4 regions of the Rhodococcus sp. PBTS 1 genome follow, and region 2 is predicted to be linked to each of the others. Evidence: predicted binding sites of a transcription regulator. Region 2 holds the regulator's gene; each other region holds the start of a gene.
The links. Region 2 encodes LexA, which represses DNA repair genes until DNA is damaged. Its sites were predicted from a motif close to CGAACANNTGTTCG; they were not measured.
Positions count from the first base shown of each region.

Region 1: A3Q40_RS10535 (HNH endonuclease signature motif containing protein) is a predicted target of LexA. The motif match lies at 1,854-1,867, and genes of this name have one in related genera.
Region 3: A3Q40_RS08250 (HNH endonuclease signature motif containing protein) is a predicted target of LexA. The motif match lies at 1,357-1,370, and genes of this name have one in related genera.
Region 4: cofD (2-phospho-L-lactate transferase) is a predicted target of LexA. The motif match lies at 1,684-1,697, and genes of this name have one in related genera.

Region 1 is NZ_CP015219.1:2,338,621-2,341,827, reverse strand. It holds gene yhjD (inner membrane protein YhjD) at 1-370, shown strand, start outside; gene A3Q40_RS10540 (D-alanyl-D-alanine carboxypeptidase family protein) at 375-1,751, opposite strand; gene A3Q40_RS10535 (HNH endonuclease signature motif containing protein) at 1,885-3,207, shown strand, end outside.
Region 2 is NZ_CP015219.1:1,604,256-1,607,462, forward strand. It holds gene A3Q40_RS07285 (acyl-CoA dehydrogenase family protein) at 1-766, shown strand, start outside; gene lexA (transcriptional repressor LexA) at 835-1,554, opposite strand; gene A3Q40_RS07295 (hypothetical protein) at 1,861-2,274, shown strand; gene nrdR (transcriptional regulator NrdR) at 2,382-2,858, shown strand; gene hrpA (ATP-dependent RNA helicase HrpA) at 2,866-3,207, opposite strand, start outside.
Region 3 is NZ_CP015219.1:1,811,543-1,814,749, reverse strand. It holds gene A3Q40_RS08255 (AAA family ATPase) at 1-1,107, opposite strand, end outside; gene A3Q40_RS08250 (HNH endonuclease signature motif containing protein) at 1,388-3,207, shown strand, end outside.
Region 4 is NZ_CP015219.1:2,224,793-2,227,999, forward strand. It holds gene A3Q40_RS10010 (DUF3499 domain-containing protein) at 32-451, opposite strand; gene A3Q40_RS10015 (metallopeptidase family protein) at 640-1,059, shown strand; gene A3Q40_RS10020 (WhiB family transcriptional regulator) at 1,098-1,370, opposite strand; gene cofD (2-phospho-L-lactate transferase) at 1,972-2,934, shown strand; gene A3Q40_RS10030 (coenzyme F420-0:L-glutamate ligase) at 2,931-3,207, shown strand, end outside.

The sequences.
Region 1 (3,207 bases), 730 kb from region 2:
GCCGCGGGAGCCGGTCACGGTGCGCAGCGCCGCGCGGGCGGCGCTGATGGCGGCAGTGGTGTTCGAGGTGTTCAAGCAACTCGGCGCGGTGTACCTGGAGTCGGTGACGTCCGGACCGGCCGGGGTGACGTTCGGTCCGATCATCGGCATTCTGGTGTTCGCCTTCTTCACCTCGCGCTTCCTGCTGTTCTCGACGGCGTGGGCCGCCACCAGTCGGGACAATCGGATCTCGGCACCCACGCCGGTGCCGGAGGGGGCCGTCATCGCGCCCACCGTCGTTGTCCGTGAGGGTGTCTCGCCGGTCGGCGTCGCGGCCGTGGTCGGCGCCGCCGTCGTGGCCGTGCTCGGCCTGGGACGGCGGCGACGCTGATCGTTCAGCGCCGGGAGAGCCTGCGCGCCAGCAGGATCAGGCCGAGGACGACGATGCCCCCGACGACTCCCACTCCGATGCGGACCGCGCCGTCGGCGGAGTCGTCGACGCCCGGATAGGCGCCTCCGGACGGTGCGGCGAGGGCGCTGTCGGCATTGCCGACGTCGGCCGAATCCGGTTCCGCCATCCGGGTGAACGACGGTTCGTCGGTCTCGTTCCGTGTAACTCCTGTGGCCCCGTCCAGGGTGCCGATCGTCGCGTCCGGTTGGGCGAAGCCGAAGTCGAGCAATCGGGCGGCTTGCTCCCACGGACGGATCGGCAGGACATCGGCCGCCATGAGGGACACCACGAGGCGCCGCCCGTCCCGTTCCGCGGCGCCGACGAACGTCTGGCGGGCGTCGTCGGTGTAGCCGTTCTTCCCGCCGAGCGTGCCCGGGTAGCGGAACAGCAGAGCGTTGTCGCTGGCCAGGGTGAAACCGGGACGGTCCTCGTTCAGCGGCAGGTCGGGATTCACCGGGACACCCGGCTGATCGGGACGCGACGGATTGTCCGGCTTCGAGGGGTCCTTCGGGTACCCGGGGAACGGAACCTCCTCCGCAGCAGCGAGTTCCGCGAAGCGTGGATCCTCCATGGCGGCGCGGAAGATGACGGCGAGATCGTACGCGGAGCTCGCCATTCCTGGCCCGTCCAGTCCCGACGGGGTCGCGGTCCTGGTGTCCAGAGCGCCCAGTTCACGAGCGCGAGCGTTCATGGCCTCGACGGCGCGTTCGGTGCCGCCGAGCTGTCCGGCGATCGCGTGAGCAGCATCGTTGCCGGACGCCATCACCAGCCCCTGGAGCAACTGCCGCACGGTGTACACGCCGCCCATACCCAGCCCGACGGCGCTGCCCTCGGTGGCGGCGTCCTCGGCGGTCGCCGTCACGCGCGTGTCGAGGTCCAGGGAATCGAGCGCGACGAGCGCGAGGAGCACCTTGATGGTGCTCGCCGGCCGGTAGCGGCCGTGCGGGTCCTTGGCGGCGATGACCGCCCCGGTGTCGAGGTCCGAGACCGTCCAGGCGGTCGCCGAGATGTCGGCGGGGACGGGCGGGGCGCCGTCGGCCACGATCACGCCGCAGGCGCCGAGCTCGTCGCCGCCGACGGGTGCGTCGGGCACGGGAACCGGTACGGGTGCGGTCGATCCGGCAACCGGCACCTCCGACGCATCGATGGCCGGGGGCGGCGTCTCGCGGTGCGGGCACGAGTCGGTGCTGGGGGTCGCGAACGGTGTGGTGGTCGGCGGGGCCACCGGTTGAGCTGCTGCCGGCTGGGCTGCCGCCGGTGTGCCGAGCGCCAGGAGTGCGCCGACCGCGAGTGCCGCGGTCAGCCGTCGATACGTGGTCATCGCCGTCGAGCGTAGGTGCCGGTCCGGAGGGTCCGGGGGAGGTGGTGCGGTCAGGTTTCGTGCGTACGTGTCATGGACCGTGTCGGTGGGTGACGGTACACTCGAACATACGAGCGACTGGGGGGTCGGCGACATGGCGGGTGTGCAGGTGGGGGCAGGTGCCGTTCCGTGGGCGGCGCTCGATCACGCTGCCCTGGGTCTGCCCGCTACCACCGACCTTCCTGCGTCGCAGGCGCTGGACGCGCTCGTCCACGCCGCCGCCGGCGTCGCGTACCTGAAGTGGTTCGAATACCAGCTCGCCGCCGCCATGCACGCCGAACTGGTGGAGCCGTTCGAAGACGAAGACCGGCGTGAGCTCGACGCGTTCACCCGCTGCGCCGCCACCATCGCCACCACGTTGTCGATCACGCAGGGGGCGGCCCGCACCCTGCTCACCGACGCCGTCGCCCTGCGGGATCGACTCCCTCTCGTGGCGGAGTGCCTGCGGGACGGGGTCGTCACCCCGCATCACATCCGCACCATCGTCTCCCGCACCGAACTCATCGAAGGGCAGTGCTACGCCGCGTTGGTCGACGCCGACATCGCCCGCGCTCTCCGCAGACCCGGATCGTGGTCCCCGGCGCGGATGGAGGCGATGGTCGACATGATGGTCGACCGCCGTGATCCCGATGCCGTCCGCGCCCGGCGGGAGAAGGCGAAGCGGAATCGGGAGTTCACCGTCGAGATGGGCCGTGACGGTTTGGCGTCGGCGACGGACACCCGGCCGGCGGAGGACATCGTTGCTCTCCACGCGTCCGTGACGAGGTTGGCCGCGCAGGTGTGCCCGAAGGACACCCGCTCCAAGGCCGCGCGGGCCTCCGATGCGCATTACGCGTTGATCACCCAAACCGGATTCGGGTGCGACTGTGACCGCCCCATCACCGACTGCCGCTACAAGAACATCGACCTGACCAAGTTCGCGGCGACCGCGCCGCGGATCTTGATCCATCTGGTCACCGACACCACCACCCTAGACGGCCCCGTCCCGGCGCCGAAGGCCGAGCGGGTGTGCCGGTCGACCCAGCACCTGCCGCGACCGGACGAGAGCACCTCGGCCGTGACGGTGGCACCGGAACCGTCCGACTCGGAACCGATTGCACCGCAGTCGGTGTCGTCGAATCGGCCGAACGTCACCGCGGACGACGAGGCAGACGTCACTTCCGATGCCTCCGCCGGGTGCGAGGAACCGGTGGGCTTGGACTTCGTCGACGGCGTCGGATTCCTCGCCGGCATCGGCATAATCTCCGGCGCCCACGTCCGCGACCTCGCCGCCGACCCCCGCACGATCATCCGGCCGTTGGGTGACGGCACCGACACCCCACTGCCGGCGACACAACCCTCGAACCCCTACCGCCCCTCCGCAGCCCTCGACGCGTACATCCGTGCGCGGGATCTGTTCTGCACCTGGCCCGGCTGC
Region 2 (3,207 bases):
GACCGAGCCCGGCACCGGCAGCGACCTGCAGGGCATCAAGACGCGCGCCGTCCGCGACGGTGACGACTGGGTGCTCAACGGCTCGAAGACGTTCATCACCAACGGCATCAACGCCGACCTGGTCCTCGTCGTGGCCTGCACCGATCCCGAGAAGGGCGCCCAGGGATTCAGCATCTTCGGCGTCGAGCGCGACATGCCCGGGTTCGAGCGGGGCCGCAACCTCGACAAGATCGGCATGAAGGCCCAGGACACGGCCGAGCTCAGCTTCACCGACGTCCGGGTGCCGGCGGCGAACATGCTGGGCGAGGAGGGGATGGGCTTCATCTACCTCATGCAGAACCTTCCGCAGGAGCGGCTGTCCATCGCCGTGGTCGCGGCCGCTGCCATCGAGCGCTCGATCGAGATGACGGTGCAGTACTGCAAGGACCGCAAGGCTTTCGGCAAGCCGATCGGGAAGTTCCAGAACACCCGGTTCGTCCTGGCCGAGTGCGCCACCGAGGCCACTGCTGTCCGCATCATGGTGGACAAGTACATCGAGCAGCTCAACGCGGGCGAGCTCACCGTGCAGGAAGCCGCTATGGCCAAGTGGTGGACCACGGAGAACCAGGTCAAGATCATCGACCGGTGCCTGCAGCTCCACGGTGGATACGGCTACATGAAGGAATACCCGATCGCCAAGGCGTACATGGACTCTCGCGTGCAGACCATCTACGGCGGCACCACGGAGATCATGAAGGAGATCATCGGGCGGGGCCTGGATCTCTGACCCTCGCGGACGAACGACGAGAGCCGGCACCGAGAACGGTGCCGGCTCTCGCCGTCGTCGGGGGACGATCAGAGCTTGCGCATCACGGTGACGACCTTGCCGAGGATCACGGCGTCGTTGCCGGGAATGGGTTCGAAGAGCGGGTTGTGGGGGAGCAGCCACACGTCGCCGCCGGTGCGCTTGAACGTCTTGACCGTGGCCTCGCCGTCGATCATGGCGGCGACGATGTCTCCGTTGTCCGCGACGTTCTGCTGCCGGACGACCACCCAGTCACCGTCGCAGATCGCCGCGTCGATCATGGACTCGCCGACCACCCGCAGCAAGAAGAGCGAACCGGAGCCGACCAGTTCGCGCGGGAGGGGGAACACCTCTTCGACGGCTTGCTCGGCCAGGATGGGACCGCCGGCTGCGATGCGCCCGAGAACCGGGACGAAGGTGGGCGCGGGCAGGGCGTCCGACTCGGCGCCGGCGTCGCGGGCGGCGGGCTCGACGGTGGGGGCGTCGCCCGTCGAGGCCACCTCGTCCGGCCGTCCGTTCTCGCCCGGCAGGCGGACGTCGACCGCGCGGGGCCGGTTCGGGTCGCGGCGCAGGAAGCCCTTCTTCTCGAGCGTCCGTAGTTGGTGCGCGACCGAGGAGGTCGAGGTCAGGCCCACGGCGTCGCCGATCTCGCGGATGCTCGGCGGGTAACCACGCTCGGTGACGGAGGCCCGGATGACCTCGAGAACGCGACGTTGCCGCTCGGTCAGGCCGGAATCGGTACTCGTGGCGGACGAGCTCTCGTCGGTCATGCTGTGAACCTCCATCGGTGGCCGGCCCGGGGCGGGCGGGTGCTGCTGGGCGCGCCGGACGGTGGTGCGGATGGGGCGTCTGGTGCCCCGGTGTCCGATGCGACGTCGTGAGTAGAAGTTAGACCGGATTCGATCGGTGATCAAACACCTGTTCGATCCGTGTCGCGATTTCGTGGACTGTGTCGGACCGCCCTGCTATACATCGAACATGCGTTCCTTCGAACGCGTGGTCGAACGGAATGGCCGAACGCCGGTGGGTGTTCTGCTCGCCGGGGGACCACCGCCTACCCACGAGGAGTGGTTGTCGTGATCAGTACCGAACTGCAGACCGTTCGCGGCGCTCGAGTCGGAGCGACCTCTCGCCCGTCCGTCGATCGCTGGACCTGCGACGACGAGTCCTACTGGGGTTCCGTGGCCACGGCCGAGCGCGCCGCGGCCCCCGCGCCGCGTCGGTCTGCTCCCGTACGCCGTCGTGCCGTCTCGCGCGACGTGCGTCGCCCGCACGCCGGCGCGGTCGAGTACGTCGGCCACTCGGTCGGGGTGTCGCGTGCACCGCACGTGTCTCGGCCGGTCCGGGGTCTCGCGTCGGTCGCCGCTGTGGTTCTGGTCACAGCGGCAACGGCCCTCGGGCTCGTCGGAGTGGCCAACCTGCGGGCCGCCGACGTTCCGCCGCAGCCGACCGTCGTGGAGCAACTCGACCTCGGCGTGTCCCCGCGCTGATCGATCGTGGCACGGCCCTCGGTAGGCTGGTGCGCGGCGTCGGCGACGACGTCGCACCGTCCGTACGGAACGGAATCGTCCCGTGAGCACCGAGGGGTCACCGCCACATGCACTGCCCGTTCTGCCGTCACCCCGACTCGCGCGTGGTCGATTCTCGTGAGGCGGACGAGGGGCAGGCGATCCGCCGTCGGCGGTCGTGTCCCGAGTGCGGTCGCCGGTTCACCACCGTCGAGACGGCGGTGCTGTCCGTGGTCAAGCGGAGCGGCGTCAGCGAACCCTTCAGTCGTGACAAGGTGATCAAGGGTGTGCGTCGCGCGTGCCAGGGCCGCGACGTCGACAACGATGCTCTCGTCCTCCTCGCGCAGCAGGTCGAGGACACCGTCCGCGCCTCTGGCTCCGCGGAGATCCCCAGCAACGAGGTCGGACTCGCCATCCTCGGTCCGCTGCGCGACCTGGACGAGGTGGCCTACCTGCGTTTCGCGTCGGTCTACCGCTCGTTCAGCAGCGCCGAGGACTTCGAACGCGAGATCGACGAACTTCGCCGGCATCAGCGGGGCGAGGACACGGTGTCGAGCACGGCCTGAGCCGACGTCAGCGCCGCGCCGTGCGCACGGCGTCGATTGCTTTCAGGACCCGTTTCTCGGACACCGGGTAGGCAGTGCCGAGGGCCTGCGCGAACAGGTTGACCCGCAGTTCCTCGATCATCCACGCGATCTCCCGCACGTCGTCACCGGATCGGCGGGCCGACGGCAGGCTTTGGAGAAGTGCGTCGTACGCGGCGTAGACACGATCGAGGGCGTCCATACCCGCAGCGTCTCGGGTCGCGCTCGACGGCAACGCGTCCAGCCGACGCCGCGCAGCCTCGAGGTAGCGCGGCAGATGGGGCAGGTGCGCCGTGCCCGTCTCGAAGACGAAGCCAGGGAAGATCAGGGC
Region 3 (3,207 bases), 210 kb from region 2:
CTGCTGGGATGCCGGGCCCTGCTGCGGTGACGGGCCCTGCTGCGGTGCCGGGACCTGCTGGGGGTTCGGGCCCTGCTGAGGCGCGGGACCCTGCTGCGGTGCCGGACCCTGCGGGGCCGGCCGGTTCTGCTGGGGCACGGCCTGGACCCCGACCTGCGGGAGGCCCACGGTCTGCAGAACGCGCGTGATGACTTGCTCGGGGGTCACCTCGTCGGCCAACGCGTCGTAGGACAACACGAGCCGGTGGCGCAGCACGTCGGGAATCACCTCCAGGACGTCCTGGGGAACCACGTAGTCGCGACCGCGCAGCAGCGCGAGGGCGCGGGAGGCCGCGATGATGCCCAGTGTCGCGCGCGGGGACGCACCGTAGGCAATCCAGGACGCGACGTCGTCGAGCCCGACGTCGCGGGGGTTGCGCGTCGCCGCGATGACCCGAACCACGTAGTCGACCAGTGCGTGGTGCACGAACACCGACGCCGCGATCTTCTGCAACCGCACCAACTCGTCGGGGTTCAGCACCTGCTGGGGCGTCGGCGGTGCGACGCCCATGCGGTAGACGATCTCCCGCTCTTCCTCCACCGACGGGTAATCGACGACCACCTTGAACAGGAATCGGTCACGCTGGGCCTCCGGCAAGGGGTAGACGCCCTCGTTCTCGATGGGGTTCTGCGTGGCCATCACCAGGAACGGATCCGGCATCGGGTACGTACGACCGCCGATGGACACGTGCCGTTCGGCCATGACCTCGAGCAGCGCCGACTGCACCTTGGCGGGTGCGCGGTTGATCTCGTCCGCGAGAACGAAATTGGCGACCACCGGGCCGAGCTCGATGTCGAACTCCTCCTTGCCCTGCCGGAAGATCCGAGTGCCGATCAGGTCGGTCGGGACGAGGTCAGGGGTGAACTGGACGCGGGAGAACGAGCCGCCGACCACCGTCGCGAACGTCTCGACGGCCAGCGTCTTCGCCACGCCGGGAACGCCTTCGAGCAGCACGTGGCCGCGGGCCAGCAACCCGACGAGGATGCGCTCGACCAGCCGGTCCTGACCCACGATGACCCGTTTGACCTCGTAGACGGCCTTCTCGAGCGTCTGCACGTCCCGCGCCATGTCGGTCGTGTCGGTCTCTCGTGAGGTCACCTTCGGAACCACCGCTTTCTGCCCGGGACACCGCGCGCCGGATGCCCTGTGTGCACTGCTGACCTCCCCCACTATGGCAGGTGTCACCGACAGTCGACCGGTAGCGGTGACGACGGGCGGCCCGGGTGCAATGCGAAACGCCGTCGGCCTACTCCCCCGCTGGAGCCACGGGGTTCGTGCGTGCGTGTCATGGACCGTGTCGGTGGGTGCCGGTACACTCGAACATACGAGCGACTGGGGGGTCGAAGGCATGGTCGGTGTGCAGGTGGGGGCAGGTGCGACGAGCACCGTTCCGTGGGCTGCGCTCGACCACGCCGCCCTCGGTCTTCCCGCCACCACCGACCTCCCCTCCGCCCGGGCGCTGGACGCTCTGGTCCACGCTGCCGCCGGCGTCGCCTACCTGAAGTGGTTCGAATACCGACTCGCCGCCGCCATGCACGCCCGACTGGTCGAGCCGTTCGAGGACGAGGACCGGCGTGAGCTCGATGCGTTCACCCGCTGCGCCGCCACCATCGCCACCACGATGTCGGTCACGCAGGGGGCCGCCCGCACCTTGCTCACCGACGCCGTCGCGTTGCGGGACCGGCTCCCTCTCGTGGCGGAATGCCTGCGGGACGGTGTCGTCACCCCTCACCACATCCGCACCATCGTCTCCCGCACCGAACTGATCGAGGGGCAGTGCTACGCCGCCCTGGTCGACGCCGACATCGCCCGCGCCCTCCGCAGACCCGGGTCGTGGTCGCCGGCGCGGATGGAGACGATGGTCGACAAGATGGTGCACCGCCGTGATCCCGACGCCGTCCGCGAACGCCGAGACGCCGCGAAGCAGAATCGGGAGTTCACCGTCGAGACCGGCCGCGACGGCATGGCCACCGCCATGGACACCCGGTCGGCCGAAGACGTCGCCGCTCTCGCCGAGGCGGTGCGGCGACTGGCGGAGCAGGTGTGCCCGAAGGACACCCGCTCCAAGGCCGCGCGCGCGTCCGATGCGCACTACGCGTTGGTCACCCAGACGGAGTTCGGGTGTGACTGCGACCGCCCCATCACCGACTGCCGCTACAAGAACATCGACCTGGAGAAGTTCGCGGCGACCGCCCCGCGGATCGTGATCCACCTCGTCACCGACACCACCACCCTCGACGGCCCCGTCCCGGCGCCGGAGGCCGAGCGAGTCTGCCGGTCGACCCAGCACCCAGCGCGACCGGACATGGGCCACTCGGATGTACCGCTGCGGCCCGGCGCCGATCCCACCGCGAACGCGGCCGGAGCCGAGACGATCGCACCGAAACCGGTTACGACGGATCCGGTTACGGCGGAACCGGATACTACGGAAACGGTTACTACGGAAACGGTTACTACGGAAACGGTTGCTACGGAAACGGTTGCGGCGGAACCGGAGTTCTCGGGCCGGCCGAACGTCACCGCGGACGCCGATCGGATCGATACCGCCGGAGCCGGTGACAACTCATGGAGGTGCGAGAAGTCCGTCGGCCTGGACACCGTCGACGGCGTCGGATTCCTCCCCGGCATCGGCACCATCTCCGGTGCCCACGTCCGCGACCTCGCCGCCGACCCCCGCACCGTCATCCGACCATTGGGCGACGGCACCGACACCCCACTCCCGGCGACGCAACCGTCGAACCCCTACCGGCCTTCCGCCGCCCTCGACGCGTACATCCGTGCCCGGGATTTGTTCTGCACCTGGCCCGGCTGCAACCGACCAGCGTGGGACGGCGACCTCGACCACATCACCGAATACGACAACACCCACCCCGACCGGGGTGGGCGTACCGACGCGACCGGACTCGGCGCCAAATGCCGCTTCCACCACCTACTGAAAACGTTTGGGGACTTCGTCGACGACCAGTACCCCGACCCCACCGACCCGAGCCGGCTGATCCGCACCATCACCATCCCCGACGGGCGCACCGTCCTCGGACCGGCGTTCACCGGACACGACGTCCACCCCGGACTGGACGCCATCGTCTTCGGCGACCCACCCGCCGCAGGCACACCGAAACCGCCCCCGAAACGGGCTGCGGCCGAGCGCCAACGACCCGCCCCACGCAC
Region 4 (3,207 bases), 620 kb from region 2:
CCGCGGGCCCGTCACGAGCCGGAGGATCGAATCAGGAGGAGGGATCGGGGAGAACGCGGAGATGGCCGCGGCGACCCGTGCGCGCGGTCGGCATCACCGGTACGTTTCCGACGCCCTCGCCGTCCGTCCGCGTGGACGCCGGCCCCGCGTTCGGCAGGGGCCGCGCGGACACGCGATCGCGGGCGCCGGCCTCGCGGACGGCCTCGGCCAGCGCGGTGAGATCGTCCTCGTCCGGTCCGGAGGTGGCGAAACCGCCCTCGTACCGGACCATGTCCCAGCCCTTGGGGGCGGTGATGGACGAGCCGTGCACCTCGCACAGGTCCCAGGAGTGGGGTTCGTCCACCGTCGCCAGCGGACCGACGACGGCGGTGGAATCGGAGTAGACGTAGGTCAACGTCGCCACGGCCGGTCGGTTGCACCCCGGTCGGCAACATCCCCGCACAGCTCTCACAGCCAGCACCCTAACCCGCGGGACACGCGGGGGAACAGCCGACACGACGGGATCGTGGGCGTGCACCGGTGCCGGCGCCGGGCCGTAGCATGACGCGAGTGTCGTCGTACCCCGATCCCGCACGCCCGTCGCGTTCCGACCGCACCCGACCGTCCACGTCGCGATCGGCGGCCCGGCGTGGGCGCGGCATGCGTGGGGTCCTGCTCCCCGACTCCGTTCCCGGACGCCGGTCCCGGTCCGAGCAGTTCGATGCGGCGGTGCTCGACGCCTTCGCGCCGATCGAGCGTCGGTGGCACGACCGGTTGCTCAAGCTCGACATCGCCGTCGACGACGTGCCCAAGATCCGGGCCGTCGATCCGTCCTCGGTGACGTGGCCGCCGGAAGTGGTGGCGGAGGGGCCGGTTCCGCTGTCGCGGCTCATCCCGGCGGGAGTCGACAGCCGCGGGGCGACCGTGCGCGCGCGGATCGTGGTGTTCCGCCGTCCGCTGGAGCGGCGGGCCAGGTCGATGCACGACCTCACCGACCTGGTGCACGACGTGCTGGTGGAGCAGGTGGCGACGTATCTGGGCGTCACGCCCGACGTCGTCGACCCCGACGCGATGGACTGAGTCGACCCCGGCGCGATGGACCGAGTCGGGTCGCTCGGTCAGACGATGCCGCGCTTGAGGCGACGACGCTCGCGTTCCGAGAGACCGCCCCAGATACCGAAGCGCTCGTCGTTCGCGAGGGCGTACTCGAGGCACTCGTCCTTGACCTCGCAGCCGAGGCAGATCCGCTTGGCCTCGCGGGTGGAGCCGCCCTTCTCGGGGAAGAACGCCTCGGGGTCGGTCTGCGCGCACAGCGCGCGCTCCTGCCACTGATCGTCCTCGTCCGCACCGTCGACCAGAACCAGGCCGGGTTGCGGTGCCGCCGTGGGCATTCCGAGAGTGACGAGCGGCGGATCGACGTCGACCTCGGACGCCTCGATCGGGTCACCCTCGAGATCGTCGGCCAGGTCGTCGGCCAGGTCGAGGTCGAGCCCCGTGATCGACTCGACGGCGTCGTCGGGCGCGACGCGGAGGCCGGCGCGATCCTGCAGACCGGAGTTCGAGTGCTGGTGGTCGGGCATCACGTCCGCCTCCTTATGTTCTTCGCGTCCCGCCTGGCAGCGGCGGTGCGGTCGGTGTCGGTCACTGGTGTCGATGATCGACCGTGAAGCCGGATCGCGATGCGAGCACTCGCGCCGAGGCGAGCGAACACGTGTTCGAACGATGGTTCGCTGCAAGCGATTCCACCGCCCGAACCGGTAATGACATGACTGTGATTAGACACGCCACGGTGTGTCGCGGTCAAGCGGAGCGCAGTTTTTCCCATACCATCACGCCCCGCGAAATCCGGGCACGCGGAGACCCCGGTGTGTTCGCTCATCGAACCCCGGTGCCACCCCCGTCTCACCCCGGCCTACTACCCGAGCGTCGCCGCGGGCAAACACCGTCACCGCGCGACGGCCTCCGCGACGCGAGGGCCTAGGGTCGACGGTCATGAAGGTGACTGTTCTGGTGGGCGGCGTCGGCGGTGCGCGCTTCCTGCAAGGCGTGCGTGAACTGCTCGGCGACGGCGACGAGATCACCGCCGTGGTCAACGTCGGGGACGACGTCTGGATGCACGGCCTCCGCATCACACCGGACCTCGACACCTGCATGTACACCCTCGGGGACGGCATCGACGTCGAGCGCGGTTGGGGGCGTCGCGGCGAAAGCTGGAGCGTCAAGGAGGAATTGGCGGCCTACGGCGCGCAGCCGGACTGGTTCGGTCTCGGCGATCGGGACATCGCCACTCACCTGGTACGCACTCGCATGCTGCGAACGGGGTATCCGCTGTCCGCTGTCGTCGAGGCACTGTGCGTCCGGTGGTCCCCCGGTGTCCGACTGCTGCCCGTCACCGACGATCGATGCGAGACCCACGTCGTGATCACCGATCCGGACTCCGACGGCGACGACCGCAAGGCAATTCACTTCCAGGAGTGGTGGGTTCGCCATCGCGCGGCGGTCCCCACGCACGGCTTCGCCTACATCGGTGCGGAGCAGGCCACGCCCGCCGACGGTGTGCTGGACGCGATCTCGGGAGCCGACGTCGTCCTGCTGGCCCCGTCCAATCCCGTGGTGAGCATCGGCGCGATCCTCGCCGTCCCCGGCATGCGGTCCGCGCTACGGACCACGTCGGCGCCGGTGGTGGGCCTCTCCCCGGTCATCGCGGGTCGTCCGCTCCGGGGCATGGCCGACGAGTGTCTCTCGGTCATCGGCGTGGAGACCTCCGCCGAGGGCATCGGGCGACACTACGGCGCGCGCAGCGGCACCGGCCTGCTCGACGCCTGGCTCGTCGACGAGGGTGACACCGCGGACGTCCCCGGCGTCACCGTCCGAGCCGTCCCCCTGCTGATGTCCGATCCGTCGGCCACCGCCGAGATGGTGCGCGCAGCACTGAGCGCGGCAGGCGTGGCGTGAGCGACCACGCTCCCGGTGGGACCGTCGAGATCCTGCCCGTGACCGGCCTGCCCGAATTCCGGCCGGGTGACGACGTCGGCGCCGCGCTGGCGACCGCCGCGCCCTGGATACGGGACGGGGACGTCCTGGTGGTCACCAGCAAGATCGTGTCCAAGGCCGAAGGGCGGTTGGTGGTCTCGCCGGCCGATCCCGACGCGCGAGACGCGCTGCGCCGCAGGCTGGTCGAGCAGGAAGCCGTACGCGTCCTCGCCCGACGCGGACGCACGCTCATCA